4 regions of the Bacillus sp. FSL R7-0646 genome follow, and region 3 is predicted to be linked to each of the others. Evidence: predicted binding sites of a transcription regulator. Region 3 holds the regulator's gene; each other region holds the start of a gene.
The links. The regulator Rex, encoded in region 3, represses fermentation and respiration genes when NADH is low (regulators of the CRP and FNR family bind a similar motif). The targets are predictions, from matches to a motif close to TTGTGAAATATTTCACAA.
Positions count from the first base shown of each region.

Region 1 (7,674 bases), 1.4 Mb from region 3:
ATTTCCTCTTTTCGTATAAAATGGGAGGTCTGAATACTAGTGACCGCAAGCTTTTAAAACAAATGGCCGGGGACTTTGCACATCCTTTTTCTCTCAATTCTAAATTTTAAAAACTGAAATCTTTACAATGAGATGCTTCCTCTCTGCCTAAAATGCCGCATCCGGGAAAAATCGCTGTGAAAAGTTCATAAAACTGACTCGTTCTCTCTGCTGTTTGTATCACTTTATTGACAAAAAAATAAAACCATCCGCTTGGAATGGGTTTACTTCTTTAAATCGGAGAAAAAGCCGACAAGTTTTGTGGCGACACCGACAAACGTTTCAAGAATCGCCTGCCCCCCGGCGACCGACAAAATCAAAATCAACGGGAATATCGCTTTTGGGACAATCAGATACCCGACAGCAATGATCAAAGCGCACCATATCCCTGCGCACCAATAGCAATTCAGCAAATAGCCGAAGTTTGATTTCGGCACTTTTTTCGTTTCTACATGCCCTTGTTCATCAACCGTCTGCTTTTTCTTCATAAACGGTTTCCGGATAAACTCCGTGATCTTATCAAAAACAATTAAATGAGTTAACCGGTAACTGGCGAGAATCAGCATCGTAAATGTAAGCCAGGATATATGCTCCATTGCGGGCCTCCAACATGAAAAGTTATCTATAGCTATTTCCCGATTTCTTCTGACTTATTGCTTTTTCCGTCATTTTTTCAGAATGTGATGTAGATCACGATTTTCCTTCAGTGAACCCGTTACATTTAACCCATAGCATAAAAAACACTTCAGGAGGTTTTACAAATGGAAGCAGTTTTTGATCAAAACACAAAAACGGGTGATATTGTTACCCATTTTCCAAGAGCCAGCCGGCTGCTGAAAGAATATCGCATCGACTTTTGCTGCGGGGGCAACCGTCCGATCGGTGAAGCGATAAAAGAGCAGGATTTAAATGAAGAAGAGATCTTAGCTAGAATCAATACATTATATCAAGAGACAAAGGCATTAAACGCAAAAGAGACGAACTGGAGTGAAGCCCCGTATTCACAGCTGATCGACCATGTGATTCATACGCACCATGCCTACCTGTATGAGGTGCTTCCTGAACTGTCAGGCTTTGTTACAAAAGTATACCGGGTTCATGGCATCCATCATCCGGAGCTCGCCCAGGTCCATCAATTGTTCCATCAGCTGAAAACAGAACTCGAACATCACCTCTTCCAGGAAGAGGAACATATTTTCCCGAAAGTGATGGCCTATGAAGAGACGCGATCAATGGACCGCTTAGCAGAAGCGGTTCAGACGATCGACGTCCTTGAACAAGAGCATGAAGCCGCAGGCAGCATCCTGAAGGAACTGAGAAGAGTGACCAATGACTATACCCTTCCTGAAGGGGCATGCACAACATATACACTGACTTACTTAAAGCTTGATGAATTGGAAACGGATCTTTTTCAGCACATTCACCTGGAAAACAATATTTTGTTCCCGCGGCTTGAAGCGGAAGCCAATCAATAAAACAAAAAGACAGAGGATTTTACTTCCTCTGTCTTTTTGTTTATCTATTCATCTGAAGCAATGTCTTTAACAGGCAGCGCTTCTCCTTCCCGATGCGTCGGTTTGCGGAGATGGAATAATGCTCTGATGCTGAATACAACCAAAATCACGATTCCGGCTAAAAAGATCGTATCCGGCACGGCCCTCCAAGTCAGCAGCGTTTGCACTGCATCCTGCTGTAAAAACTCAGGCGCCCTTGAGCTCCAGTACCCGTCTTCAAACGCTTTTTTCAATTGAAGAAAACCGACCGGCAGCAAATTGATAAACACCATTCCGAACAGGCCGATGTTCAGCGACCAGCAGGCTATTTTCAGCCATTTATCATTCCATGCTTCTTTTTTGGCGATATTGCGGAGCGTATACAGCCAGACGGCAATGGCAAACATGCCGTACACACCCATCATCGCCCCGTGTCCGTGGGCGGGTGTCAAGAACTGCCCGTGCTCAAAATAGCTGACGGCAGGCAAGTTGATCAAAAAGCCCAATACCCCGGCGCCGACCAGATTCCAGATCGCCGTTGAAATCAGGAACCAGAACGTTGCTTTATACGGGAAGTGATGTCCGCCGTCTTTCATCATCTTGTATTGTTCGTAAGCTTCCAATACAAGCAGGGTAAGCGGGATGACTTCCAGGCATGAGAAGACGGAACCGAGGCCGATCCAGACTTCGGAAGACCCGTTGTAATAGTAATGGTGTCCGATCCCGATGACACCGCTCCCCAGCAGGATCGTCAATTGAAAATAGAGCGTTCTGACAGTCGACTTTTTCGTCACCAGGTTCATTTGCACGAGCAAAAAGCCGATGACCACGACGGCAAAGACTTCAAAAATCCCTTCCACCCAAAGATGGATGATCCACCACCGCCAAAAATCCGACATTGTAATATTAGTGCCGGGATTAAAGAAAAAGGCAGCACCGTAAAACAGCGGAATGGCGATCGAAGAATAAAACAGCAGATGAATCAAACCGCCTTTATCAGGCTCCCGCTTGAGGCCGCTCTTAATGCCTCTGAAGACGATAAACAGCCAAATCAGCATGCCGAGCGCAAGAATGACCTGCCAAAAGCGGCCGAGTTCAATATATTCCATTCCTTGATGGCCGAATAAGAACCAGTTGTTTCCTAAAAAGCCTTTCGCTCCGAGCCATTCGCCGACCATGCTTCCGCCGACAAGGACGATCAGCGCCCAAAACAGAATGTCGACAAGCAGCCCCTGTCTTTTCGGCTCGCGGCCTCCGACAAGCGGCGCCGCATAAATACCCATCCCGAGCCATGAAGTTGCAATCCAGAAGATCGCCAGCTGAAGGTGAAATCCCTTAGATATGCTGAAGGGCAACAGCTCCCTGATCCAATCAATCCCAAAAAAGCTGTCCGGTTCAATATAATAGTGGGCGAGCAAAGCCCCGAACATCGCCTGAACAAAAAACAGCAGCGACACAACGGCGAAATATTTTCCGGTTTTAACCTGTGAAGCGGTGAGCGGCTGTTTATCCAGATCAAATACCGGAAACGCCCCTTCCTGGTAAGCCTCTTTCATTCCAAGCTTGTAACGGTAAAACACGAATAAAATAATGCCGACAAATAAAATGAGGATGGTAACGCTTGCGCCGCTCCACCAAACGGCGGCGAATGACATCGTGTTGCCCGCATCTTCATCATACGGCCAGTTGTTCGTGTACGTAATGTCGTCGCCCGGCCTTAATGTACTGGAAAGCCATGCCGTCCAAAAGATAAAATCGGAGACCTGCGTGATTTGGTCTTCGCTGTCGACCCACGCCCTGTTGCGTTCAGGCATGTGGCTTTCTTTAATTAAACCGGGCTCAAGCCCCCAGCCGTCTCCTTTTGTAAAGACTTTGCGGTAATGATCGCGCACTTGATGCAAGCCGTAGACCTGCGCGTCTGTCAGCTTCAATGTATCTGATGGGCGATCATAACGGTTTTTTCTCATTTCGCGGATGACGTGATTCCGGATGGTGGACTGCTTTTCATCTGAAAGTTGTTTAAAGCGCTTGCCGTATTGTGCCTCCGCCTTAAAATCCTGCATCCCTTCCGTATAGATTTTCAGGGCTTCGGCCGTGTAATCAGGCCCCATATAAGATCCGTGCCCCAAAATCGTTCCATAGTCCATCAGCGCGTATTTTTGAAATACGGCCTGACCGCCTGAAATAGACGATTTTGTCATGAGCACCTCTCCGTTTGGCCCGGACACTTCAACAGGTCTTGGTGCAAGTCCTTTGAAGATCCAATAGCCTCCCAAAAGCAGCACCGAAAAACTTACGATTAAAGTAAAGACGAGAATGGATTTCAGAAAACCGTTTTTTGATGCTTTTTTAACGGGCACCGTCTTTCTTTGTACTTCCATTGCGGTTCACTCCTTTTTTGATTTTGCATGTCCTAAGATACTGGATATGCAAAACACCAGTTGTGAACCAGATCACTTAAATCATGGCGTATTTGTGAACAAAATAAAAAACAGGCTTTCCATCTGCCGTTCAATGGAAAGCCTAAAACTCATGCCTTAATTGCAGCCGTTCAGCCAGTCTGTATCATGAATGAAAATTCCGCTCCTGTCAGCTGTCAGCAGATTTTTCTTTTTCAATTCATTTAATGTGCGGTTAATCGTTTCCCTTGACGTTCCGACCATGTTCGCAAAATCCTGATTGGTAATGGGCAGGCTGATGTAGACCCCTTTTTCTTGAGGAATGCCATGTTCAGCAGCAAGCTTCATTAATACATGTGTCAAGCGGTGCTGGACGTCTTTTGAGATAAAACCCTGGATCCGCTCTTGCAAATCGAGAATCTTTTTCCCCATGATTTGCATCACTTTTATCGTCATTTCCGGAAATTTCATCAAAAGTTCATTAAAATCGGCGATGCGGATTACGATCAATTCGGTTTCTTGAACGGCTTCTGCCGTTGCCGGGTATGGGGAGAGGTCAAAAAAGCCGACATGGGGAAACATATCCCCGTTTTGCAGAATCGAAATCACTTGTTCATTGCCGTCTTCATCGATTTTAAAGGCTTTAACAAGACCGGATTTGATGAAAAATACCGCTTCCCTCTCTTCCCCCTCCATAAAAACAAACATTCTCGGCTGATAGGTGCGCTTGGCCGCGATCTGCTCGATTTGCTTGAACTCTTCATCATTCAACCCGCTGAAAATCATAAATTGCTTCAGAAACTCCATTGGTCTTTCAATCCCTTCGGTTTTGCTAAAGGAGAGCGGTTTGTCACAGACGGCGCTCCAGTGCAAAGAGCTCTTCTTCAATCGCCGCTGCCTTCTCTTCCACCACTCTGCGGCTGTCCTTCAAGGCCTGATTGTAAAAGTAAGGTCCGAGCTTTTCCTTTACGAATTCGAACATTTGAATCGCCGCAATGTCTCCGACCTCTTCTCCTCTTTCTTCAACATAAAAGCGTTTGATTTCATCGATGATCGCTTGTTTTTCTTCTTGGGTAAGCTTTATAAACATAAAAGCGGCACTCCTTTTTTTATTTCCATGATAAACGATAAAGTCCGCAAATGAACAATTTATTTTTTTACATCCGTTTACTCTCCGTCACTTACCGATATTAAACACGAAACAAGCGAATGACCGTGTGACGTAATTCACAATGTTTTAAAAAGACTTTTTGTAAGATAAACATGCTGATTGATTTATTCATTTTTCCCTTTGAAAGGAGCAAAACCGCAATGGCAAATCGTCAAAAAATACAATTACCGCTGCAGTCATTTAGTTTAGTCGCAGGATTTATGGTTTGGGTATTGATTTCCTCTTTAATGCCCCACATTAAGCAGGACATCGCCCTGACAGACAGCGAGGTCTCCCTTGTTACGGCCATTCCGGTCATACTCGGGTCGCTTCTCAGGATTCCGCTGGGCTACTACACGAACAGATTTGGAGCAAGAATTACATTCATGATCAGCTTTTTGCTGCTTCTGTTCCCGGTTTTTTGGATCAGCACAGCCGATTCGCTGTTCGACTTGATCCTTGGCGGCTTCTTCCTCGGCATCGGCGGAGCGGTCTTTTCCATCGGGGTCACATCACTGCCGAAATACTACCCTAAAGAAAAGCACGGGTTTGTCAATGGGATCTACGGCGCTGGGAACGTCGGTACAGCGATTACTACGTTTGCCGCTCCTGTTGTCGCAAAAACCGCCGGGTGGGAAAATACGGTGCGGATGTACATCGTGTTAGTCGCCGTATTCGCTTTATTGAACTTTATCCTTGGAGATCGAAAAGAAACAAAAGTTACGGTATCTGTAACAGAGCAAATGAAGGCAGTCTACCGAAATCAGACATTATGGTTTTTAAGCTTGTTTTACTTCATTACATTCGGATCTTTCGTCGCGTTTACGATTTATCTTCCGAACTTTCTTGTTAATCACTTCGGGCTTGATCCCGTCGATTCAGGGCTGAGAACCGCCGGATTTATCGCTGTCGCCACTTTTCTGAGGCCTGTCGGCGGCTGGCTGGCAGACAAATTCAACCCGCTGAAGCTGTTGATGTATGTATTTGCCGGCTGCACCTTGTCAGGGATTTTATTGGCCTTTTCGCCGAGCCTCGGACTGTACGGGTTTGGGGTATTAACCGTTGCCGTGTGCGCCGGACTCGGAAACGGGATCATCTTTAAGCTCGTGCCGCTTTATTTTTCAAATCAGGCCGGCATCGTTAATGGGATCGTATCAGCGATGGGCGGCTTGGGAGGATTTTTCCCGCCTCTCATCCTGTCAAGCGTTTTTCAGGCAACCGGCCATTATGCGATCGGATTCATGGCGCTGTCAGAAGCGGCTCTTGCAAGCTTTGTGATCGTGGTCTGGATGTATTTTCAGGAAGTGAACAAAACATCGTCCAAAACGAAGGCCAACCATTTATAAGCCCTTCCTGCAAAAAGAGATTGAGCCGATATGCCCAGGCTCTTTTTCGGGACTATATTCATATGTTCACAATATTGTTTATATTTAAAAGGTCACTCTGCCTTATTTAACGTTAAAATAAGAACTGCAAAAGGGGTGACGCTCAATGAACATTTCTGTTAGAAAATCAGACACAGATTTGCTCTCAGACGATCTGCATCACTTGCTGGAATCGATCAGTACGCGACGAAAAATCAGGCAGGACACATTCCTTTTTCAAGAAGGGATGGATGCAGAGGAACTGTATCTTATTCAGTCAGGACTTGTCCAGATCGGCAAATTGACGTCCGATGGCAAAGAACTGACGCTTAGAATGTGCAAAAAAAATGATATTGTCGGGGAGCTTACGCTTTTTACAGAAGATGCGAAATATATGCTGAGCGCAAAGATCCTCTCTGATGGCGAAGTGTTGGTCATCAATAAAGATAAGCTTGAAAAAGAACTCATTCAAAACGGTGCGCTGACGTTTGAGTTTATGAAATGGATGAGCACGCATTTGCGAAAGATTCAATCGAAGATCCGCGACCTTTTGCTGAATGGTAAAAAAGGCGCGCTCTACTCCACCTTGATCCGTCTCGCAAACAGCTACGGCATCACAAGAAGCGACGGGATTCTCATCAATATTGTCCTGACGAACCAGGATCTGGCGAAATTTTGTGCTGCTGCAAGAGAAAGCATCAACCGCATGCTGAGCGACCTCCGGAAGAACGGTGTCATTTCAATTGAGGACTCGGGAAAAATCGTCATCCACCAGATCAATTATTTAAAACGCGAAATCGACTGTGAAAACTGCCCGCTCGAAATCTGCAATATCGACTGAAAAAGCGAAAACAAACAAGGACATGAAGCACAGTGTCCTTGTTTTTTACGTTTGCAGCAGAAAAACGATCAACACGGCCATAAAGATACAGGCATTCACCAGCTCAGAGATTCCGATTATCTTAATCGACAGTTTCCTCCCGTGGAAAAACCACGCTCTAAGACTGCTCGGCACTACGCCGATCACCGCCCATCCTGCCCCTGCGGCCAGCGAGACGAACGGCAGGAAAACATGGTAGCCCCATGAATAAAGCTTGAATCGATTGTTTTTCTTTTCACGTATCATCGACTTGACATAAAAAGCGCTCCCTGTGAAAAACAAAGCGGACTGGATAAAAACAAACGATGCCTCACCATCAAGCTTCCCCGCTCCCATCCAGAAGCTCGCA
Region 1 covers NZ_CP150217.1:1,995,143-2,002,816, reverse strand. Annotated here, with positions in the region: gene MKY62_RS10300 (DUF1360 domain-containing protein) at 264-635, opposite strand; gene ric (iron-sulfur cluster repair di-iron protein) at 801-1,514, shown strand; gene MKY62_RS10290 (nitric-oxide reductase large subunit) at 1,559-3,913, opposite strand; gene MKY62_RS10285 (Crp/Fnr family transcriptional regulator) at 4,070-4,738, opposite strand; gene MKY62_RS10280 (DUF2164 domain-containing protein) at 4,782-5,021, opposite strand; gene MKY62_RS10275 (nitrate/nitrite transporter) at 5,243-6,427, shown strand; gene MKY62_RS10270 (Crp/Fnr family transcriptional regulator) at 6,573-7,286, shown strand; gene MKY62_RS10265 (YwiC-like family protein) at 7,332-7,674, opposite strand, start outside.
Region 1: a site for Rex is predicted at 3,974-3,991, ahead of MKY62_RS10290 (nitric-oxide reductase large subunit). Genes of this name have one in related genera too.

Region 2 (7,674 bases), 1.6 Mb from region 3:
GGTACCGCTGTATCCATGGGCAATCCCCACATCGTCTTTTATTTAGACGATATTGAAAAAGCCCCGCTGACGACGATGGGACCGCTCATTGAAAAAGATGAAAGGTTTCCGGAAGGGGTTAATGTAGAATTTGTTGAAGTTGAAAACGAAAATGAACTCCATTTCCGCGTTTGGGAAAGGGGATCAGGAATTACCCAGGCTTGCGGAACAGGCGCCTGCGCAGCCACAGTGAGTTCGGTGCTCAACGGCTATTCCAAACGGGACACGGACATTACCGTCCATCTCGCCGGCGGCGATTTGATCATTAATTGGAAAAACGACGGACGCGTCATGATGACGGGACCCGCTGAAACGGTATGTGAAGGCGAGTTTTTTATATCATAAGTCGGTCTGTTTGAGAAATCGGACGTGCGACTTTATAATAAAGGTACACATGAGCTTTTAGGAGGTGTAATCTCATGAGCGAAAAAACGGTCACGGTTACGGAAGCGGCTGCTCTTCATATCAAGGATATGATGAAAGAGCATGAAGAGGAGAACGCATTTTTGAGAATCGGAGTAAAAGGCGGCGGATGCAGCGGCCTGTCATACGGCATGGGTTTTGAACATGAAAAAAACGAAGACGACAATGAATTCGTCCAGCATGGAATCACAGTGCTTGTAGACCAAGAAAGTCTGGATATCATGAACGGTACGGTCATTGATTTTAAACAATCGATGATGGGCGGAGGCTTCACCATCGATAATCCAAACGCCATCGCTTCATGCGGCTGCGGATCATCATTCAGAACCGCAGCGAATGCGGGGAAGCCTGAAGAGTGCTGACATAAGGTCAACGATATGCAATGAAAAAAACGCCTTTCATCTCGATGCTTCATCGTGATGAAAAGGCGTTTTATTATGGTCTGGGGGAAAAAGAAATGAAACTCGTATCAACGCACGCCTTGTCAAAAGCGGACGTTACCGCGTTTTTTCATACACATTGGGGAAGTCCGGAAATGGTCAATTCACACGGAACATTCCGCTGCGATGAATTGGAAGGATTCGCTGTAACAGATGAAAAAAGCGACATTAAAGGCTTGATTACGTACTTCATCGCTGGAAACGAATGTGAAGTCGTCTCTTTGGACAGTGTTGTCGAAAACAAAGGGATCGGCTCACTCCTTTTACAAGAAGTGGAGCGTGTTTCAAAGCGAAAACAGTGTAAATCGATTAAACTGATCACGACGAACGATAATATGCGGGCGCTTATGTTTTATCAAAAGAGGGGCTATACTTTGGCCGAGTTGTATGTAAACGCAGTTGACAAAGCAAGAAAAGTAAAGCCGGAAATTCCCTTTGTCGCTGATAACGGCATTCCGATTCGGGATGAGATTCTATTGGTGAAAGATTTAGCATAGTTTTTCTGCTTCTTCGCGAAGAGGAGCAATGCAGCCACCCCGCTCAAAGTGTTGAGCAAGGTTTTTGCAATGGGCTTCCGGAACACAACCGTGTTTATTTCTGGTTAAAGATGCGATTCAGATTGCTCGTGTTGTTGGTGATAGAGGTGATATAGCGGCTTCCGCTTATCATTTCCTTGTTGCACAGAGGGCATAAAGGGCGGTCGCTGCTCGTGAAATTTTTTCTCATCCATCCGTTGCAGTCCTCAGCCGTACATTCCCACGTACTGATATCTTCCTTTGGCAGAGGCTCTTGATTGCGATTGTTGTAGTAAGACATATCGTCACTTCCTAACAAGGGTTTTTTGGAGTTCATTTAAGAATATTTTGTGAATCTTAAGACATTCTATTCGTCAATTTGTTATTCTATACTGGACAGGTTTATTTAGTGTCCAAGCCCAGTAAAGAAAAGGGGTTCAACCATGGAAAAAATCAACTGCAGAAGCTGCGGCGGGCTTACGCCGTACGATTCAAAAGTCTGCGAGGCATGCGGATGCGAAAAACCGCTTCCAAAATCACAGAAAATTACGGACCGGATTGTCTTGACTGCGGCGGGAGTCGTCGGCATCTTAACAATTGTGCTGATATTGGGAACGGTCTTCTCATATTTGAATATCATATAATGAAAAGGAGCCGGTGTCAGGCTCCTTTTCATTTTTATTTGTTTTCAAACATGCTTGTAGAGTGCAGCGGCTGCACACGCGCTTTAGGATCCATATAAGCTTTTGCATTGTTGACAGCGGTCGGCGCTTCACCAAATCCGCTCGCAATCAGCTTGACTTTCCCTTCATATGTGCAGATATCGCCGGCTGCATAGAATCCCTCGATGTTCGTTTCCATTGTGGACTTGACGACGATCGAATTTTTCTCGATTTCAAGCCCCCAGTTTTTGATTGGTCCGAGAGATGAAACAAAACCGAAGTTGACGATCACATCGTCGACATCGATGATTTCTTTTCTCTCGCCTTTCACTTCCTCGATGACGATCTGTTCGATTCGCTCGCTGCCGATCAGCTCGGTCGGAACAAACGGTGTCAATACATTGACTTTAGAATTGCGCAAGTTTTCGACGCTGTGCTCGTGTGCGCGGAATTTATCGCGGCGATGAATAATTGACACCTCTTTTGCGATCGGTTCCAGCATGAGCGCCCAGTCGACGGCGGAGTCGCCGCCGCCCAATACCGCAACGCGCTTGCCCGCAAATTGATTCAGATCATCTATAAAGTAATGAAGGTTTGCATTCTCGAATTGTGCCGCAGATTCAAGCTCGAGCTTTCTCGGCTGGAATGCTCCGTTTCCGGCTGTAATAATCACCGTTTTAGAATAGTGGATTTCTTTGTTGGTGACGAGTTTGAAAATACCGTCTGCTTGTTTTTCAACGCTTTCGACGGCTTGTTCCAAACAAACGGTCTGATCGAATTTCGCCATTTGCTCTTTTAAATTGTCGACCAGCTCCTGAGCGCGGATTTTAGGGAACCCGGCTACATCGTATATGTATTTTTCGGGATACAAAGCGGACAGCTGACCGCCGAGCTGCGGCAGGCTTTCAATAATTTTGACGCTCGCTTGCCGCATTCCGCCGTAAAATGCGGTAAACAAGCCGACAGGGCCGCCCCCGATAATTGTGATGTCATATACTTTTGTGTCTTCACGCATGAAAATAATGCCCCCTAAATGAAAATTGTTCTTAATTATATCATATCACATAAAATAAATACGAGCGCGTTTGTTTTTTTAGGCGCGGAAAATAATACCGTCAGAGCATATTTAACCTTGAAAAAGCAATTGCAAGCGGCTATGATGTAGTTGTGAACAAATTGTTAACGATTCGTGAATATTTTTCGTCGCACAGCCGAAAAACATTCCGTTGTTCGGCAAACTAAAGTGAAGGGTTTCACAAACTTTTTTTCATAAAAAGCCGGAAGCCGGCAGAAGATAACCCAAAGGCTATTTTTAATCCGGCTTAGCAGTAAAATACAGAAAAGGTGGATGTGATTCCGTTGAATAAGCCAAAAGTAGTAGTATTAGGTGCAGGTTATGGTGGATTAATGACCGTTACGAGACTTGTTAAAAAAATCGGCATCAATGAAGCGGATATTACGCTTGTCAACAAGCACAATTACCATTATGAGACGACCTGGATGCACGAGGCGAGCGCAGGTACGCTTCATCATGACAGATGCCGCTATCAGATTAAAGACGTCATCAATACATCCCGTGTCAATTTCGTTCAGGATACGGTAAAGAAAATTGATAAAGAAGGAAAGAAAGTCGTCCTTGAAACAGGAGAGCTTAGTTACGACTATCTTGTCGTGGCGCTCGGCTCCGTCCCTGAAACTTTCGGAATTTCGGGATTGAAAGAGCATGCTTTCTCTATTTCAAACATCAATTCGTCCCGCCAGCTTCGCGAGCACATTGAATATCAGTTCGCGACGTATAACACAGAAGCCGAGAAGCGCCCGGAACGCCTGACGATCGTTGTCGGGGGAGCTGGTTTTACAGGCATTGAATTTTTAGGTGAAATGGCCAACCGCATTCCTGAGCTGTGCCGCGAATACGATATCGACCGCCAGCAGGTTCGTTTAATTTGCGTGGAAGCCGCGCCGTCTGTTCTCCCGGGCTTTGAACCGGAGCTTGTCGATTATGCGGTCAACTACCTCGAAGGAAAAGGCGTTGAATTCAAAATCGGCACGGCCGTGAAAGAATGCACGCCTGACGGAATCATCGTCGGAAAAGACGATCAGACCGAAGAAATCAAAGCAGGCACTGTCGTATGGGCCGCAGGCGTCCGCGGCAACCCGATCATTGAGGAATCCGGCTTTGAAAACATGCGCGGCCGTGTGAAGGTTAAACCTGACCTGCGCGTTGAAGGCCATGATGATATATTTGTTATCGGAGACTGCTCTTTAATCATAAATGAAGAAACCGAAAGGCCTTATCCGCCGACTGCGCAGATTTCCATGCAGCAAGGCGAAACGTGCGCAAACAATCTGGCCGCACTGATTCACGGCAAAGAAACGGAAACGTTCTCATTTGATAACAAAGGCTCTGTCGCTTCTCTCGGCGAACACGATGCAATCGGCGTCGCATTCGGCAGAAAGATGACGGGAACGACGGCGTCCATGATGAAAAAAATCATCGACAACCGCTCGCTTTTCATGATCGGCGGGCCGGGACTTGTTCTGAAAAAAGGCAAGTTTAAATTTTTCTGATCAGACTTTCACAGAAGGTGATGACGGCGGCGTTCAGGCAGGATGCCTGGGCGGTTAGCCGCCGATCCTTCCTCTATTCATGAGCACCGACTTAGCAGGTCTGACAACGAGGGTTTGTCGACACGCTGAAGCCTGCAGCTTCCTCTGCAGGCTTTTTATTTCAGGCTAAAAACTTCAAAAACGAAAGAAAAAGAAAGAAAGCTTCGCTTTTAAGCGCTTACATCAAATGATCTGTTATATTTTCTGACTTTATTATTGACAACGTTCATGATATATTATCAGAAAATTAAGAAAAAGGTGTGTATCCGATGAAGACAACGTCAACCCATCGACTTGAATCTACCTGTACATTCTGTTCAGGAAAAGGCTATTTTCAGCTTCTGCTCGGCGGTTCGGAAACGTGCAGCAACTGCAAGGGAACAGGAAAAGACCGTTGATCACAGCTTTCCAATGATTGACTCAAGTTCCTTCCCCAATGTACACTAAAAGAGGTGAATTGGGGGTGGAGGCTTTGATTAGTTTACCAGTTGTCATCATTTCAGTTGTCTTATTTTTCGTCCTGTTTTTCGGCATCGGTTTTCTGCTGAATATGCTGCTCAGAATGTCATGGATCATGGCTGTCATTTATCCAATTGTATGCCTTTTCATTGTGAATAAAGAAAAGCTGATTCGCTATGTAGAGGCGCCGGGAGAGGCATTTTCCGGCCTTTTTGACAGAGTGGCTTCTTTGGCTGCTGCCGATATCATCATTTTAGCCAGCGGAATGGCCGGAGCCCTGTTGTCGGGCGTTACGATCAAAGCGCTGCGAAAAAGGGGATATCAAATGTTTTAAGCCTTCTTCTTCAAAGGAGAGGGTTTTTTTGCGGTTAATTTTTTCATTTTTCTCAAAACTTTTCCGCCATCTGAATATTTCTTTTTCCACTTGGAAACAACTAGATGGTGAGAGGAGTGGAAGAATTGAGAAAAGTGATGACTATGTTCCGGCGTTTCTTGATGACAGTTTTGTTTGTCCTTGCTTTTATGACGACCTTCTTTGCCGTTTCAGGCGTGGAGGCACAGGATATATCCAGCTGGGCAAAAGAACGCGATCTGTCCTTGAAACAGCTGATGCTCACCTTTAAATCACTTCCCGAAGAAAAAGCGGAAAAGACGTCTCTGTCTGCCGCAGAACAAATTAAAAACAAACCGAAATCGCTTGAAGACGCGTTTGACTGGAGCAAGTATCCGAAGCAAAAAGTCACCGCGACCGGATATACAGCAGGGGCTGAATCAACGGGAAAACAACCTCATCATCCCGATTACGGGATTACATATTCGGGAGTCAAAGTAAAAAGAGATTTATATTCAACCGTTGCAGCCGACCCGTCGGTCTTTCCGATCGGCACCATATTGTTCATCCCGGACTACGGCTATGGGGTTGTTGCGGATACCGGATCAGCCATTAAGGGAAACCGGCTCGATTTGTACTATGAGACGGTTGAGGATGTTTATAAAGAATGGGGCAAAAAAACACTTGATGTTTATGTCATTAAAAAAGGAAACGGCACCATTACCGAAGAGGATCTCCTGAAGCTGAATGAAAATAAATCGATGCAAGTATTCAGACAAAAATATAAAATGGCGAAAGAATAAGAAAAAACGTTTAAGACCTGGCGTCTTAAACGTTTTTTTGCTTTACATCAATAAATAATCGAGAAGCAGCGTCAGTGCAATGCCGGTCAGGCCGCCGAAAAACACTTCAATCGGCTGATGGCCGAGCAGTTCCTTCAGCTTTTTCTGTTTTTCTTCCTGATGGCTTTTAGGGAAATCCTTCGCTTCGTTGACAAAGCGGTTAAAATCGCGGACAAGCCGGTTGATCACTGTTGCTTGTTCTCCGGCATGTCTTCTCACTCCGGTTGCATCAAACATCGTAATAACGGCAAATATTGCGGAAACGGCGAACAAAGAAGAATCCATCCCGTGATCAAGAGCTACACCGGTCGAGAGCGCCGTGACGGCCGCTGAGTGTGAACTCGGCATTCCGCCCGTGCTTGTGACAAGCCGCCAATCCCATTTTTTTGAGACGACAAAGTAAATGGGAACCTTGATAAACTGAGCGAAAAAGATCGCGGCAAAGCTCGCCAGCAAAGGAAAGTTTGTGAGGATTTCCATTTTGCAGAACATCCTTTCTATAAAGAAAATAGAGATGAATTCAGAAAAGCACGCAGTTATTTGCTAAAATATATGATATGAAACCCCATCGGGAAAAAATGTTTTTCCTATTATAACATTGTTGTTTTAATTTTACTCACTTTGCTGATAAGGAGCTGTGAACGCATGTTTTATGCCTTTAAAGATTTCGAAAAAAAAGAAACGCTTTTAATCGGACTGTTTAAAAAAAGCCGGCTGTACGGTAAGGCTGAAGAAATCGACCGCCTTTTGAACGGCCAGCTTTCTCAGCTGCTGAAAGACGGGGATGTATCTTCCAAAAAAGCGAAAGTGTCTAAAATATTTACCCCTTCGCTTCAGGGAGTCAAACGCATTTATATCGTCGGATTGGGCCGTGAAGCGGAATTTACCTTCGAGGATGCGAAGCAGTGCTTTGCCGAAGCTGTTCAGCTGATTCACAAAGATCGAAAGCAGGAGTTAACCGTCATGCTCGACAGCTTCGTATCCGAAGAAGTCCCAGCTGCTGACGCCGCACATGCATTGGCTGAATCGTGCATGCTGTCATGCTATGAAGTGCAGGATTACAAGCACAGATCAAATGTGCCTGATCAATGTCTGCAAAGCGTCTATGTTTTGACAGACCATGACCTGAAGGAGATTCAGGCGAGTCTGCATGTCGGACAGGTGTACGGAAATGCGACGAATTCGGCGAGAACCCTCGTGAACATGCCGGGGAACATGCTGACAGCGGCGGATCTCGCGTCATATGCCGCTGAATTGGCGGCGAAATACGAATTTGAATGTGAAATTCTTGAAAAGGCTGAAATGGAAGAGCTCGGGATGGGCGGTCTCCTCGCGGTCAACCAAGGATCAGAA
Region 2 covers NZ_CP150217.1:3,230,480-3,238,153, reverse strand. Annotated here, with positions in the region: gene dapF (diaminopimelate epimerase) at 1-384, shown strand, start outside; gene MKY62_RS16885 (iron-sulfur cluster assembly accessory protein) at 459-824, shown strand; gene MKY62_RS16880 (GNAT family N-acetyltransferase) at 920-1,399, shown strand; gene MKY62_RS16875 (cold-shock protein) at 1,494-1,718, opposite strand; gene MKY62_RS16870 (hypothetical protein) at 1,861-2,061, shown strand; gene yumC (ferredoxin--NADP reductase 2) at 2,096-3,094, opposite strand; gene MKY62_RS16860 (NAD(P)/FAD-dependent oxidoreductase) at 3,433-4,650, shown strand; gene MKY62_RS16855 (YuiA family protein) at 4,959-5,087, shown strand; gene MKY62_RS16850 (YuiB family protein) at 5,162-5,482, shown strand; gene MKY62_RS16845 (3D domain-containing protein) at 5,617-6,282, shown strand; gene MKY62_RS16840 (divergent PAP2 family protein) at 6,325-6,801, opposite strand; gene MKY62_RS16835 (leucyl aminopeptidase) at 6,967-7,674, shown strand, end outside.
Region 2: a site for Rex is predicted at 3,321-3,338, ahead of yumC (ferredoxin--NADP reductase 2). Genes of this name have one in related genera too.

Region 3 (7,674 bases):
TGTTTTCGAACGCGTCTTCAAGCTCGATTTCTTTCGCGATGGTTACACCGTCGTTTGTGATTAATGGAGAACCGAATTTTTTCTCAAGAACGACGTTGCGTCCTTTAGGTCCCAAAGTTACCTTTACAGCATCCGCCAATGCATCTACACCGCGCAGCATTGAACGGCGGGCTTCTTCGCTAAACTTAATATCTTTTGCCATGTTATTCGAACCTCCTATATAATTGTCTCGTTTTTATTTATGACTTAGCCGATAACAGCTAAAATGTCGCTTTCACGCAAGATTAAGTAGTCAGTACCTTCATATTTCACTTCGGTACCTGCATATTTTGAGAAGATGATGCGGTCGCCTGTTTTAACTTCTAATGCAACGCGCTCTCCGCTCTCTAACACACGGCCTGAACCGGCTGCAACCACTTTACCCTCTTGTGGTTTTTCTTTTGCGGAGTCAGGAAGTACGATTCCGCTAGCAGTTTTTTCTTCAGACTCAACGAGCTCAATGACAACGCGATCACCTAATGGCTTTAACAATGAAACAACCTCCTCAATATTTTCATATGTAATTTTAGCACTCGCACTCGGTGAGTGCTAACACAATTCTTATAATAAAGAATCTCCCAGGCAATTTCAAGTGAAAAGGTCAAATTTTTTTGCGCTTACATTTCTCCGCATATCCTTATCATCCTATAATTTAAAAAGAGTGTGTTACAATAAACATAGTCTGATTTAGATTTTTAGAAAAGGAGTACATAAAGCTTGAGAAAACAATACTGGTTTATTATATTGGCATACGTTCTCATGCAATTGTCGGCGGTTGTCGGCTTGCCTCTTCTCTACTTTTTGGGAGTGGGCAGAGGACAGCCCAAGGCTGAAGCTCAGCTTACATTGACGGGCGTCTGGTCTGTCATCGCGTTTACCCTCTGTCTCGTCATCGTGCTGCTGATTTTGCGGACGGTGCCGAAGACGACGCTTCGCAATCGTCCAAAAGCATCGGTTGCAGCGTCAATCGGATGGGCGGTAGCCGGCGTTTTTCTCGCTTTGTTTGCGCAGTCAATTGCCGCTTCGATCGAAATGAACTTGTTCGGGGTCAACCCGGAATCCGAAAATACGCAGCGGATTATGAAAATCATCACCGCATTGCCGCTGATGGTGTTTGTCTCTTCTGTATTCGGTCCGATTCTTGAAGAAATCATTTTCAGAAAGATCATTTTCGGTGCGATCTATGAGAAAACGAATTTTTTCGTTGCCGCTCTGTTCAGTTCGGTGCTCTTCTCGGTCGTCCATTTGGATTTCAGCCATCTGCTCATTTATACGGCAATGGGATTCACATTCGCCTTTTTATATGTCAGGACCAACCGGATTATCGTCCCGATTTTCGCCCATGTCGCCATGAATACGCTCGTCGTCTTGCTGCAGACATTCCGGGAGCCTATTGAAGAATATTTGAAAAACGTCGAGAAAATGCAAATGATTATTGGAGGATTTCTATGATGAGAAGCCCTAAATTCTGGGGAGTGATTTATTTATTAACGGGTGTGCTGTTTACGTATCTCGCGGCAACCTCGCCCGGAAGCATGTGGTCTTTTTATACGATCCTGCTGATGCTTTTCGCAGCCTATAATATCAGCATCTCCTTTAAAATGTTCGCCCTGGCCGGCAGGATGAAGCGAAAAGATCAATAGCCTTTTATTTGAAAGAAAAGAGCCATTCTGAAAAAAGAATGGCTCTTATTTTGTATGGTCGTTCAAAAACGATTGATTTTCCTCTTGAATCATTGTTTTTTGCGCCTGCCTGTAGGATATTCTTGAAATCACGATACTGATTTCATAAAGAATGAGCAATGGCACGGAGACCATTAAATGCGACAATAACTCAGGCGGTGTAATGAGCGCCGCAATGACGAACAACACAAAATATGCATATTTTCGGATTTTCGCCAAAAACATCGGCGTCACGAGACCGAGCCTTGTGATAAACATGATGACCACAGGCATCTGAAACAACAATCCAAAAGGAAGCGTCAACTGAAGCAGAAACTGAAAATATTCGTGTATTCCGATGACCTGGTTGACATTCAGATCATCTGAGACTCTCGTCATAAAGTCCACGACAAACGGAAATAAAATAAAGTAAGAAAAGGCAATGCCGCCTAAAAAAAGAATGATCGATATTGGAATATAGCTGAGCGTCACTTTTCGTTCTTTTTCATACAGCCCCGGGCTGATGAAAGCCCACAGCTGGTATAGAACAAGCGGCGAAGTCAAGACAGCGCCGATGATGAACGCGAACTGCACGTACACAAATAAAGGATCGGTCAGCTTGAACGCATTGAGAGTCAGCAGCTTCGCTTCATCCGTCTGCTGCAGGTAGATTATGAGCGGCTTCGCCAAAAAAAAGCCTGCCGCAACAAACAAAACAAAAAAGAAAAAAGTGATCACAAGCCGTCTGCGCAGTTCTGTGATATGTTCTAACAGCGACATTTCTTTTCCCTTCATAAATGTCATCCTATCCTACTGATCTTCTTTCTTTTTATTATCGGAATCGTCGTCAGCCAAACCTTTTGTCGCATTTTTAAACTCCCGCAGCGTGTTTCCCGCCGCTCTTCCCAGCTCGGGAAGTTTTTTCGGGCCGAATATCAAAAGCGCCACCACGACAATTAAAATAAAGCTTCCAGGACCGATTGTTGGCATAAAGCCTGCCCCCTTTCCTTTATTTATTTTTCGTTTTCCGTTTTACTTTTCCTGCATTGAATAATGTTTCAGAAAATACACCAGCGACTGAAGTTCCACTGCCAAATCTATATGATGAATGCGAATGTGTTCCGGCACATTCAAGCGAGCCGGCGTGAAATTAAGAATGCCTTTAATGCCAAGCGCCACCAGCCTGTCTGTAATCGACTGTGCGGCTTGAGCTGGAACCGTCAAAATGGCGACCGGGATATCATCATCCGTCATATGCTCTTCAAGCTTATTCAGGTCATAGACGGGAACGCCGCCGACCTCGGTTCCGATTTTTTCTTCATTGATGTCAAACGCCATGGCGATTTTTGTATTATTGTTTTTGATAAAATTGTAATGGAGAAAGGCTGTCCCCAAATTCCCCACGCCAATAAGCGTTACGTTCGTCGTTTCATCCTGATCAAGCGTCTTTCTGAAAAAGGACAGCAAATAATTGACATTGTAGCCGTATCCTTTTTTCCCGAGCGCGCCGAAGTACGAGAAATCCCTTCGGATGGTCGCGGAATCGACTTTGACGGCATCGCTCAGCTCAGCGGAAGATACACGCTGTTTCCCGGATGCATGAAGGTTTTTTAAAAAACGATAATATAATGGCAGCCGTTTCGCTGTCGCTTGCGGAATTTTTGAATGATCCATGTTCATAAACTAATCCTCCATGTCTACATCAGCTTTTTCCCTTTTATAGTCACCGTTTTTCCCGCCTGTCTTTTCGAGAAGAAAGGTCGGTCCTATCACCATTCCCTTATCCGCCGCTTTGCACATGTCATAAACGGTCAGCGCACATACGGAGGCCGACGTTAACGCTTCCATTTCCACACCTGTGCTCCCTTTGGTCTTGACGTTAGATTGTATATGCAGGATGCTCTTCTGCTCTTTCTTCTCCCAGCAAAAGGCGATGTCGACTCCTTTCAGAGCGATCGGATGACACATCGGGATGATGGCGGATGTCTGTTTTGCAGCCATGATTCCGGCCACTTGCGCCACCGCCAAAACATCGCCTTTTCCGATTTCGCGGTTTTTGATTTTTTCATGTACTTCTCGATTCATGGACACGCTTGAAACAGCCGCAGCTGTGCGCACTGAAGCTTCCTTTTCGCTTATATCAACCATCTTGGCTCTGCCTTGTTCATTAAAATGTGTAAACTCATTCATGTTCTTAACTCTCCTTATAATGATCATACACTATTTTTTTCAATCTGTCTTTTTCTTTGGCTAAAATCTTCCAGACTTCACTTAATTGTTTGCTGACTGCGCGGTGATAGGCTACACTTAAAATAGCAGACAAGAGGTGAAAGATCATGATGATTTTACAAGTAAATCAGCTTTCAAAATCGTTTGGAGCCGATACGATTTTAACGAATATAAAACTCGAAGTCAGGTCTCGGGACCGGATTGCGGTCGTCGGACGCAACGGCGCCGGAAAATCGACTCTTCTAAAGATTATCGCAGGAAAGCTCTCATACGAAAAGGGGGACATCATCAAACCTAAAGATTTGACGATGGGCTACCTTGACCAGCATTCCGGCCTCGATTCCAAGCTGACGCTTAAAGAGGAATTGCTGTCGGTATTTGATTTTCTTAAAAAAATGGAAAAAGAAATGCGCGCGATCGAGGAAAAGATGGCGCAAGCCGGACCGGACAAGCTTGAATCATTAATGAAGACATATGACAGGCTTCAGCAGGAGTTCAAGGACAAAGGCGGCTACCAATATGAGGCAGAGGTCAGATCCGTCATGCACGGGCTCGGCTTTGCGGGATTTGACGACTCCGTCCGCGTTCAGGATTTAAGCGGAGGCCAAAAAACAAGACTTGCCCTCGGAAAAATGCTTTTGACAAAACCCGACCTCCTCATTTTGGACGAACCGACAAACCACTTGGATATCGACACCCTGACATGGCTCGAACAATATTTGCAAAGCTACAGCGGAGCGATTTTAATCGTTTCCCATGACAGGTACTTTCTTGACAAAGTGGTTACCCAAGTTTACGAGATTACCAGGTCCCAAAGCAAAAAATATATCGGGAACTACAGCTCTTATCTCCAATTAAAAGCCGAGCAGCTGGAAAGGGAAACAAAGCTTTACGAAAAGCAGCAGGACGAAATCGCCAAGCTGCAGGATTTCGTCGATCGGAACTTGGCAAGGGCTTCGACGACGAAACGGGCGCAGAGCAGACGAAAGCAGCTTGAACGGATGGAGATCATGGACAAACCGCTTGGAGATGAAAAGTCGGCGTCATTCCGCTTTGAAATTACAAGGCAAAGCGGAAACGATGTACTGCGAGTGGAAGACCTGACGGTAAGCTATCAGGACCAGCCCCCGCTTCTCCGTTCACTGGATTTTCGCATTACCCGCGGGGAAAGCGTTGCACTAGTCGGGCCGAACGGAATCGGCAAGTCGACCCTTTTGAAAGCATTGATCCAAAAGCTGCAGCCGGTGTCGGGAACAATCGCGACGGGCTCTCACGTCTCAATCGGATACTACGACCAGGAACAGGCTGAATTGACGTCGTCAAAACGCGTGCTTGACGAGCTTTGGGACGATTATCCGGAGATGAATGAAAAGGATATCAGGACCTGCCTCGGCAACTTCTTGTTCTCGGGAGAAGATGTATTAAAGCCTGTACATGCATTAAGCGGTGGCGAAAAAGCCAGGCTTGCCCTCGCCAAGCTGATGTTGCAAAAAGCGAACTTCCTTATTCTTGATGAGCCGACAAACCATCTCGACCTGGACAGCAAGGAAGTCTTGGAGAACGCTTTAATCGATTACCCGGGAACGATATTATTTGTGTCCCATGACCGCTATTTTATCAACCGGATTGCGACAAAAGTACTGGAGCTTTCTCGCGACAAAGCCGAAGAATATTTAGGCGACTACGATTATTACACGGAAAAAAAAGCGCAGCAGCTTGAACTGAAAGAACTAGAAAAACAGACGGAAGAGCGTCAGAAAGCCGCTTCCGAAAAACCGGGCGCAAAAAAGAGCTATGAAGAAGAAAAAGAGCTGAAAAGAAAAGAACGCCAGCGGCAGCGCAGGATTGAAGACATCGAAACAAGAATTACGGCCATTGAAGAACAAATTGAAAAGAATGAAGAGCTCCTATGCAATCCCGACGTCTTCCAAGACCACGAGAAGGTTCAGGAAATCCACTCTGAAAATGAACAGCTGAATGAGGAGCTTGAACAGCTGTTATCAGAATGGGAAACACTATCTACAAATGAATAAAGGATGAGCCGCTCCAAGCCGGAGCGGTTTTTTTGTCCACAATTGAAATCCTTTATTTAAAAGAAAGAAAGCGATTTACCCACAATATCCACAAATAACATAATATTTATACACATTACTAACAGGTAAAAAAGGTCTGTAAATTAAGGTTTTTAACATTATACACAAGACTGTGGATATGTGTTGATAACTTGTTAATAACTTTTTCCGGGTAAAAAAACCTCACAAAGCGTGAGGTTTCAATAAGACGTCAGATCTAAGCCAGGCTGACCATTCATATCATATTTTCCTCTGATTCCTTTTTCAAAAGCAACCGTACCTGCGGCGGCAATCATGGCGGCATTGTCCGTACACAGCGAGAGCGGCGGGATCAAAAGCTCGATCTCCGGACGGCTGCTGAACGTTTTTTCGAGCGCGGCTCTCAGCCCTTTGTTTGCAGCAACTCCTCCGGCAAGCAGCACCTGTTTGACGCCATAAGCTTCCGCAGCGCGTTCCGTTTTTGTCACGAGGACATCTATGACGCTTTCCTGAAAGCTGGCTGACAAATCTTCCGGAGCTATCGTTTCGCCTTTTTGTGAAGCGTTGTGAAGCGTGTTGATGACTGCAGACTTCAATCCGCTGAAGCTGAAATGATAAGACCCTTCTTCAAGCCATGCGCGCGGCAGCGGCACATTTGCCTCGCCTTTTTGCGCAAGTTTGTCAATGTGAGGTCCACCCGGATAAGGAAGCCCCATCGTTCTCGCCACTTTGTCATAGGCTTCGCCTGCAGCATCGTCGAGCGTCTCTCCGATTACTTCAAATGAGCCGTGCTCTTTCATATATACGAGTTCGGTGTGGCCGCCTGAGACGACAAGGGCAATCGCCGGAAATTGAATGTCCTGAACAAGCCTGTTGGCATAGATGTGACCGGCAATATGATGCACGCCTACGAGCGGTATGCCCCGGGCAAAACTGAGCGCTTTCGCAGCATTCACGCCGATCAATAGAGCGCCTACAAGCCCCGGTCCTTCCGTTACTGCAATGGCATCAATGTCATCAAACGTCATGTCCGCTTGTGCAAAGGCTTCCTCAAGCACGATCGTGATCTGTTCCACGTGATGCCTTGATGCGATCTCGGGAACGACGCCCCCAAACCGTTTATGACTCTCGATTTGCGACGCTACGACATTTGAGATGATGTCCGTCCCGTTTTTGACAATCGCAGCGGCAGTCTCATCACAGCTTGTTTCGATTCCTAATACATACAGATCTTTTTTATGATTCATTTAGTCTCACCCACATTAATAATGCATCTTCCCCATTATCGGTATAATAATTTTTGCGAATTCCTCCCGGCTCAAAGCCGAGCTTTTTGTATAAGCTCTGTGCAATATGATTCGATACCCTCACCTCTAAAGAAAGCTGAACCGCCCTTTTCATCCGGCAAAGCTTCATGGCCGCCTTCAAAAGAGCTTCACCGAAGCGGCGGCCCCGGTATGCAGGTGAAACGGCAATATTGGTGATCTGGGCGTCATCCATTACGATCCAAATCCCGCAGTAGCCGACGACTTGCTCCTCAACTTCGAGAACGAGATAATGAGCATACATATTGTGAAAAAGCTCATGATGAAAAGATTCTTTTTTCCACGGAGAAGAAAAAGAGCTTTTTTCAATTTCAAAAACCTGGTCCAAATCCTTTGGATTCATATCGCGTATGACCATTTGCGTGTTCA
Region 3 covers NZ_CP150217.1:618,392-626,065, reverse strand. Annotated here, with positions in the region: gene groL (chaperonin GroEL) at 1-202, opposite strand, end outside; gene groES (co-chaperone GroES) at 247-531, opposite strand; gene MKY62_RS03140 (CPBP family intramembrane glutamic endopeptidase) at 757-1,491, shown strand; gene MKY62_RS03135 (YdiK family protein) at 1,491-1,682, shown strand; gene tatC (twin-arginine translocase subunit TatC) at 1,728-2,504, opposite strand; gene MKY62_RS03125 (twin-arginine translocase TatA/TatE family subunit) at 2,511-2,690, opposite strand; gene MKY62_RS03120 (redox-sensing transcriptional repressor Rex) at 2,733-3,380, opposite strand; gene moaC (cyclic pyranopterin monophosphate synthase MoaC) at 3,384-3,890, opposite strand; gene MKY62_RS03110 (ABC-F family ATP-binding cassette domain-containing protein) at 4,037-5,962, shown strand; gene tsaD (tRNA (adenosine(37)-N6)-threonylcarbamoyltransferase complex transferase subunit TsaD) at 6,202-7,227, opposite strand; gene rimI (ribosomal protein S18-alanine N-acetyltransferase) at 7,217-7,674, opposite strand, start outside.

Region 4 (7,674 bases), 690 kb from region 3:
CTTTTGCTATGCCTTAACTGAAAACCATTGGGTCATCGGCGGGCCAGTCAACAACGGCGGGATCGTCCTTCGCTGGATCAGAGATGAATTTGCTTCATCAGAAATCGAAACCGCAAAACGCCTCGGCATTGATCCATATGATGTCTTGACCAAAATTGCCGAACGCGTCAGACCGGGTGCCGACGGACTGCTGTTCCATCCATACCTCGCTGGCGAACGGGCGCCGCTCTGGAATCCGGATGTGCGCGGTTCATTCTTCGGCCTCACCATGTCCCATAAAAAAGAACACATGATCCGCGCGGCATTGGAAGGGGTTATTTACAATCTGTACACCGTCTTCCTGGCGTTGACAGAATGCATGGACGGTCCAGTTGCCCGAATTCAGGCGACCGGAGGCTTCGCAAGGTCTGATGTGTGGAGGCAAATGATGGCCGATATTTTCGAATCGGAAGTCGTCGTGCCGGAAAGCTATGAAAGCTCTTGTCTCGGAGCCTGCATTTTGGGACTGTACGCGACGGGAAAAATCGATTCGTTCGATGTCGTCTCCGACATGGTCGGAAGCACGCACAGACACGCGCCGAAAGAAGAATCGGCCAAAGAATACAGAAAATTAATGCCGATCTTTATCAACTTATCTCGAGCACTGGAAAACGAGTATACACAAATTGCAAATTATCAAAGAAGCTTAACCAGCAAAAAATAGGGGAAGAATTGGAGGCGTTATCATGCCATTATTAATCGTAGCAATCGGGATTGTCGCATTATTGCTTTTGATTATGGGGTTAAAACTGAATACGTTTGTTTCCTTGATTATCGTATCGTTCGGTGTTGCATTGGCACTTGGAATGCCGTTTGACGACATCGTCAAAACGATTGAACAAGGCCTTGGCGGAACGCTCGGCCATATCGCATTGATCTTCGGGCTCGGCGCCATGCTGGGCAAGCTGATCGCGGATTCAGGGGGCGCTCAGCGCATTGCGATGACCCTCGTCAACAAATTCGGGGAGAAAAACATCCAATGGGCGGTCGTCATCGCCTCCTTTATCATCGGGGTTGCTTTATTCTTCGAAGTCGGATTGGTTTTATTGATTCCAATTGTATTCGCAATTTCAAGAGAATTGAAGATTTCTATTTTATACCTCGGAATTCCGATGACGGCGGCCTTATCCGTCACACACGGCTTCCTGCCTCCGCATCCGGGACCGACGGCTATCGCGGGAGAACTCGGCGCCAATATCGGGGAAGTGCTGCTCTACGGTATCATTGTTGCAATTCCAACCGTTCTTTTGGCCGGACCTTTATTTACGAAACTGGCGAAAAAAATCGTACCGCAATCATTTGAGAAAATGGGCAGCATCGCTTCACTCGGTGAACAGAAAACGTTCAAGCTTGAAGAGACGCCAGCCTTTGGCATCAGCGTCTTCACAGCTATGCTTCCAGTCATTATCATGTCGATTTCGACTATTATTACTCTCATTCAAGAAACAATGGGACTTGCAGACAACAGCTTCCTGGCAGCGATTCGTTTAATCGGGAATGCCTCGACTTCGATGGTCATCTCCCTGTTGTTCGCGATTTATACGATGGGTATCGCCAGAAAGATCCCGATCAAACAAGTGATGGATTCCTGTTCAACCGCCATTACTCAAATCGGAATGATGCTCTTGATCATCGGGGGCGGCGGCGCATTCAAACAAGTCTTGATCAACGGCGGAGTAGGCGACTATGTAGCTGAATTATTCAAAGGAACGGCCATGTCGCCGATCTTGCTCGCCTGGGTCATCGCCGCGATTCTGCGAATCTCTTTAGGTTCCGCGACAGTTGCTGCATTAAGCACGACCGGACTCGTTCTTCCGATGCTCGGACAAAGCGATGTCAATCTTGCACTGGTTGTGCTTGCAACAGGGGCAGGAAGTGTAATCGCTTCCCATGTCAACGACGCGGGCTTCTGGATGTTCAAAGAGTATTTCGGCCTGAGCATGAAAGAAACATTCGCCACCTGGACACTGCTTGAAACAATTATCGCGGTGGCCGGATTAGGATTTACTTTATTGTTAAGTCTATTTGTATAAAAAAGTTTTAGTGAAGGAGCAGGTACTACATGTGCAATACAATCGGTGTCATAGGTTTGGGGGTCATGGGGAGCAATATCGCCCTGAACATGGCAAGCAAAGGCGAACAAGTCGCCGTCTATAACTACACAAGGGATTTAACCGATCAACTCGTCCAAAAAACGGGAGGCCAAACAGTCAAGCCATACTATGAGCTTGAAGATTTCGTACAGTCTTTAGAAAAGCCGCGAAAAATCTTTCTTATGGTCACAGCAGGCAAACCGGTCGATTCTGTCATCGACTCGCTCGTCCCTCTGCTTGAAGAAGGGGACGTCATCATGGACGGCGGCAACTCCCACTATGAAGATACAGAACGACGATATGACAGTTTGAAAGTGAAAGGAATCGGCTACTTGGGAATCGGCATTTCCGGCGGCGAAATCGGCGCTTTAAAAGGCCCATCCATTATGCCAGGCGGAGACCGGGACGTCTACGAAAAAGCCGCTCCGATTCTCACAAAAATCGCCGCCCAAGTGGATGGAGATCCATGCTGTGTCTACATCGGTCCGAAAGGCGCGGGTCATTTTGTCAAAATGGTGCACAACGGCATCGAATACGCAGACATGCAGCTCATCGCCGAAGCATATACGTTTTTAAGAGAAAAGCTTCTTTTGCCGATAGATGAAATCGCTGACATTTTCGACACGTGGAATCAAGGAGAGCTGAACAGCTATTTAATCGAAATCACGGCGGAGATCCTGCGGAAAAAGGATGAGAAGACGGGCGCTCCACTCATCGACGTCATCCTCGACAAAACCGGCCAAAAAGGCACGGGCAAATGGACGAGCCTGCAGGCCGTCGACAACGGCATTCCATCATCGATTATCACGGAATCCCTGTTTGCCCGTTACCTGTCATCATTAAAAGACGAACGGACAGCTGCGGAAAAAGTATTGGCCGGACCTGCAACAGAAGAACGGCGCCTGGATCAAAACGTGTGGATCGACCGCGTCAGACAGGCATTATATATGGGCAAAATCTGCGCCTATGCACAAGGCTTCGCTCAATACAAAATGACATCTGACCTGAACGGATGGAACCTGCCGTTAAAGGACATCGCCCTCATCTTCCGCGGCGGCTGCATCATCCGCGCACAATTTTTAAATCTCATCAGCGAGGCGTTCGACAAACAGCCGGACCTGTCCAACCTGCTGGTCGCACCTGACTTCGCTGAAAAACTAAAAGAATACCAGTCCGGCTTGCGGAAGGTCGTCTGCGAAGGCATCAGCTCAGGCATCTCATTCCCGTGCCTAAGCACTGCCCTTTCCTATTACGACGGCTACCGCACAGGCCGCTCAAACGCAAACCTCCTGCAGGCCCAGCGCGATTATTTCGGCGCTCACACGTATGAGCGGACGGATATGGAAGGCGTGTTTCATACGGACTGGTATTAAAAACTGCACCCCGGATCTCGGGGTGCATTCTTATTTCACTCAAATGGATTTTCATACTTTGTTCAACATTTCACAAACTTATATTTCAAATTCGTGCTATGATAAATTCAACAACAGAAAAGGAGGATTGATGCCAAAATAAACCAGATATCCGCTTCAGGGATAAAAATTTTTAACCTAACTTGTGAAATGTTTCACAAACTTTACCGACTTCATTCATCCCTGGACATCCTGTTGTAATCAAATTCCTATTCATTCACTGGAGGGTTTACAATGGCAATCGAAGAAAAGAACATGAAACAAAAGCAAAATGCCTCAAACATGATTGATCAGCTAGTCGAAAAAGGCCTAAAGGCATTGGAAGAATTCCGCAGCTTTGATCAGGAGCAGATTGATGAGATCGTCAAACAGATGGCGCTTGCCGGCCTTGATCAGCACATGCCTCTCGCCAAACTTGCCGTCGAAGAAACGAAGCGCGGCGTTTATGAAGATAAAATCATTAAAAACATGTTTGCCACAGAGTATGTCTACCATCATATCAAATACGATAAAACAGTGGGCATCATCAATGAAAACGAACACGACGGAGTCATTGAAATCGCGGAGCCTGTCGGTGTCATCGCCGGCGTGACGCCGGTGACCAACCCTACTTCCACCACCATGTTCAAGTCCCTGATATCAATTAAAACAAGAAATCCAATCGTGTTTGCTTTCCATCCATCCGCCCAAAAATGCAGCCGCGAAGCGGCGAGAATCCTTCGGGACGCAGCCGTCAAAGCAGGAGCACCCGACAACTGCATCCAATGGATCGAGACGCCTTCTCTGGATGCAACGCAAGCCCTAATGACCCACCCGAACGTTTCCCTGATCCTCGCAACAGGAGGCGCAGGCATGGTGAAATCCGCTTACAGCTCCGGAAAACCGGCCCTTGGCGTCGGACCTGGAAACGTTCCGTGCTACATCGAGAAGTCTGCCAACCTGAAGCAAGCCGTCAATGATCTGATCTTATCCAAAACATTTGACAACGGCATGATTTGCGCATCAGAGCAGGCCGTCATCATAGACAAAGGCATCTACTCAGACGTCAAAGCCGAAATGACAAGAAACAACTGCTATTTCTTAAATAAAACCGAAAAATCAAAGGTCGAAAAATTGGTCATCAATGAAAATACTTGCGCGGTAAACGCTGATATCGTCGGCATGCCGGCATTCAAAATTGCTGAAATGGCCGGTATCAAAGTGCCGCAAGATACAAAAATCCTCATCGCCGAATTAGAAGGTGTAGGTCCGGATGACCCGCTGTCCAGAGAAAAACTGAGCCCTGTTTTAGCGTGCTACAAAGTCAGCGGGCTTGAAGAAGGATTAAAACGCGCCGAAGAGATGCTGGCGTTCGGGGGAACCGGCCACTCGGCGGTGATTCATACGAACGATCAAGAAGCCGTTAAAGAATTCGGCTTAAGGATGAAGGCCGGCCGGATCATTGTCAATGCACCGTCGTCACAAGGAGCGATCGGCGACATTTACAACGCCTATATGCCTTCTTTAACGCTCGGCTGCGGCACATATGGCGGGAACTCCGTCTCGTCAAACGTAGGGGCCGTTCATTTAATCAACACGAAAAAAGTGGCGAAAAGGAATGTCAATATGCAGTGGTTTAAAGTGCCTCCAAAAATCTATTTTGAAAAACACGCAACCCAATATTTAGCGAAAATGCCTGACATCTCAAAAGCGTTTATTGTGACTGATCCGGGAATGGTGAAACTCGGATATGTAGACCGCGCCCTTCACTACTTAAGAAGGCGCCCGGATTACGTTCATTGCGAAATTTTTTCTGATGTCGAGCCTGATCCTTCAATCGAAACGGTGATGAACGGCGTCGACATGATGGCCAAATTCCAGCCGGATGTCATCATCGCCCTCGGCGGAGGTTCGGCAATGGATGCCGCAAAAGGAATGTGGATGTTCTACGAGCACCCTGATGCTGAATTCTTTGGCTTAAAGCAAAAATTTCTGGACATCCGCAAGCGCATCGTCAAATACCCGAAACTGGGAGGAAAAGCAAAATTCGTCGCAATCCCGACGACATCAGGCACAGGTTCTGAAGTCACTTCATTCTCTGTCATTACAGACAAAGAAACGAATACAAAGTACCCGCTGGCCGATTATGAATTAACACCGGATGTCGCGATCATTGACCCGCAATTTGTCATGACCGTGCCGAAACATATCACGGCCGACACAGGAATGGACGTATTGACACACGCAATTGAATCATACGTATCGTGCATGGCCAACGACTATACTGACGGCTTGGCCATGAAGGCCATCCAGCTGATCTTCGAATATCTGCCAAGAGCATACAAAAACGGCAGCGACGAGCTGGCCCGCGAAAAAGTGCATAATGCATCAACGATTGCCGGAATGGCATTTTCCAATGCCTTCCTCGGCATCAACCACAGCTTAGCCCATAAGCTTGGCGCCGAGTTTCAGATCGCTCATGGACGGGCAAACGCCATCCTTCTGCCGCACGTGATCCGCTATAATGCAGCGAAGCCGAAAAAGTTCACGGCATTTCCTAAATACAGCCACTTCATAGCCGACCAGCGCTACGCGGAGATTGCCAGAACGCTCGGCCTGCCTGCAAAAACAACTGCAGAAGGTGTTGAAAGCCTCATCCAGGAGATCATCTCGCTTGCCAAAGAGCTTAAAATTCCGATGAGCATTAAACAAAACGGCGTGGATGCCGCCGCATTCGAAAGCAAAGTAGATCTCATGGCCGAGCGCGCCTTTGAAGATCAGTGCACGACAGCCAATCCTAAGCTGCCGCTCGTTTCAGAGCTGGCTGAGATTTACCGTTCCGCGTATAAAGGAGTTTAGCCAAAAAAGCCGTCATTCCGACGGCTTTAGTTTGTTGACAAAATCCCAAAACGACTTTTAGTTTTGGGATTTTGTCATCCTTTCAGCGTGATTGAAAACCCTTGCAGTCTAGGAAGGCCGAGCATCGGAGCGCAGCGAATGTTGGAATTCGTGAGCACCGACGCGCAGGCCTGACAACGAATGCGAGGATTTGTCGACACGCTGAAGCCGTCATTCCGACGGCTTTTCTTTATTTTCAATTAGGCCTCTTTATTCTCACTTCTCTATCATTTGTGCCAATCATACTATATGAAAATGAAACTCCAACTCTTTTCTTTAGCTGAAATACTTAACAAAAAAATAAAGGTCTTTCCCCTTGACAAAAAATATTTATTATTTGATAATTTGTATATAATTATAATAATTATAGAGAAATAAAGTTTACAATTTTATTTCTCTTAAACTACATTCAGGAGGACGATATTATGTCTCTAATCGGAAAAGAAGTACAACCATTCGCAGCAAAAGCTTACAAAAACGGTGAGTTTATCGATGTTACACACGAAGATCTGAAAGGCCAATGGAGCATTTTCTGCTTCTATCCAGCGGATTTCTCATTTGTTTGCCCGACTGAGCTTGAAGACCTTCAAAACCACTACGAAGCTCTAAAAGAACTAGGTGTCGAAGTATACTCTGTTTCTACAGATACTCACTTCGTACATAAAGGATGGCATGACAGCTCTGAGAAAATCGGCAAAATCACTTACGCGATGATCGGCGACCCATCTCAAACGATCTCCCGCAATTTTGAAGTGCTGAACGAAGAAGAAGGTCTTGCTGACCGCGGAACATTCATCATCGATCCGGACGGCGTCATCCAAGCTGTTGAAATCAACGCAGGCGGTATCGGCCGTGATGCGAGCATCCTGATCAACAAAGTAAAAGCGGCTCAATACGTACGCCAAAACCCAGGCGAAGTTTGCCCGGCTAAATGGGAAGAAGGTTCTGAAACACTGACACCAAGCCTTGACCTAGTAGGCAAAATCTAAGGAGTGCATTCAATTGGTACTTGAAGCAAATATCAAAGCACAATTAAACCAATACATGCAGATGATTGAAAATGACATCGTCCTTAAAGTCAGTGCAGGCGATGACAGTGTCTCTAAGGATATGCTGGCTCTTGTAGAAGAGCTGGCTTCCATGTCATCAAAAATCACTGTTGAAAAGGCGCAGCTCGACAGAACGCCAAGCTTCAGCGTCAATCGTGCCGAAGAAGATACAGGCGTGACATTCGCCGGGGTTCCGCTCGGTCA
Region 4 covers NZ_CP150217.1:4,129,422-4,137,095, forward strand. Annotated here, with positions in the region: gene gntK (gluconokinase) at 1-703, shown strand, start outside; gene MKY62_RS21305 (GntP family permease) at 726-2,072, shown strand; gene gnd (decarboxylating NADP(+)-dependent phosphogluconate dehydrogenase) at 2,102-3,505, shown strand; gene adhE (bifunctional acetaldehyde-CoA/alcohol dehydrogenase) at 3,779-6,382, shown strand; gene ahpC (alkyl hydroperoxide reductase subunit C) at 6,847-7,410, shown strand; gene ahpF (alkyl hydroperoxide reductase subunit F) at 7,424-7,674, shown strand, end outside.
Region 4: a site for Rex is predicted at 3,688-3,705, ahead of adhE (bifunctional acetaldehyde-CoA/alcohol dehydrogenase). Genes of this name have one in related genera too.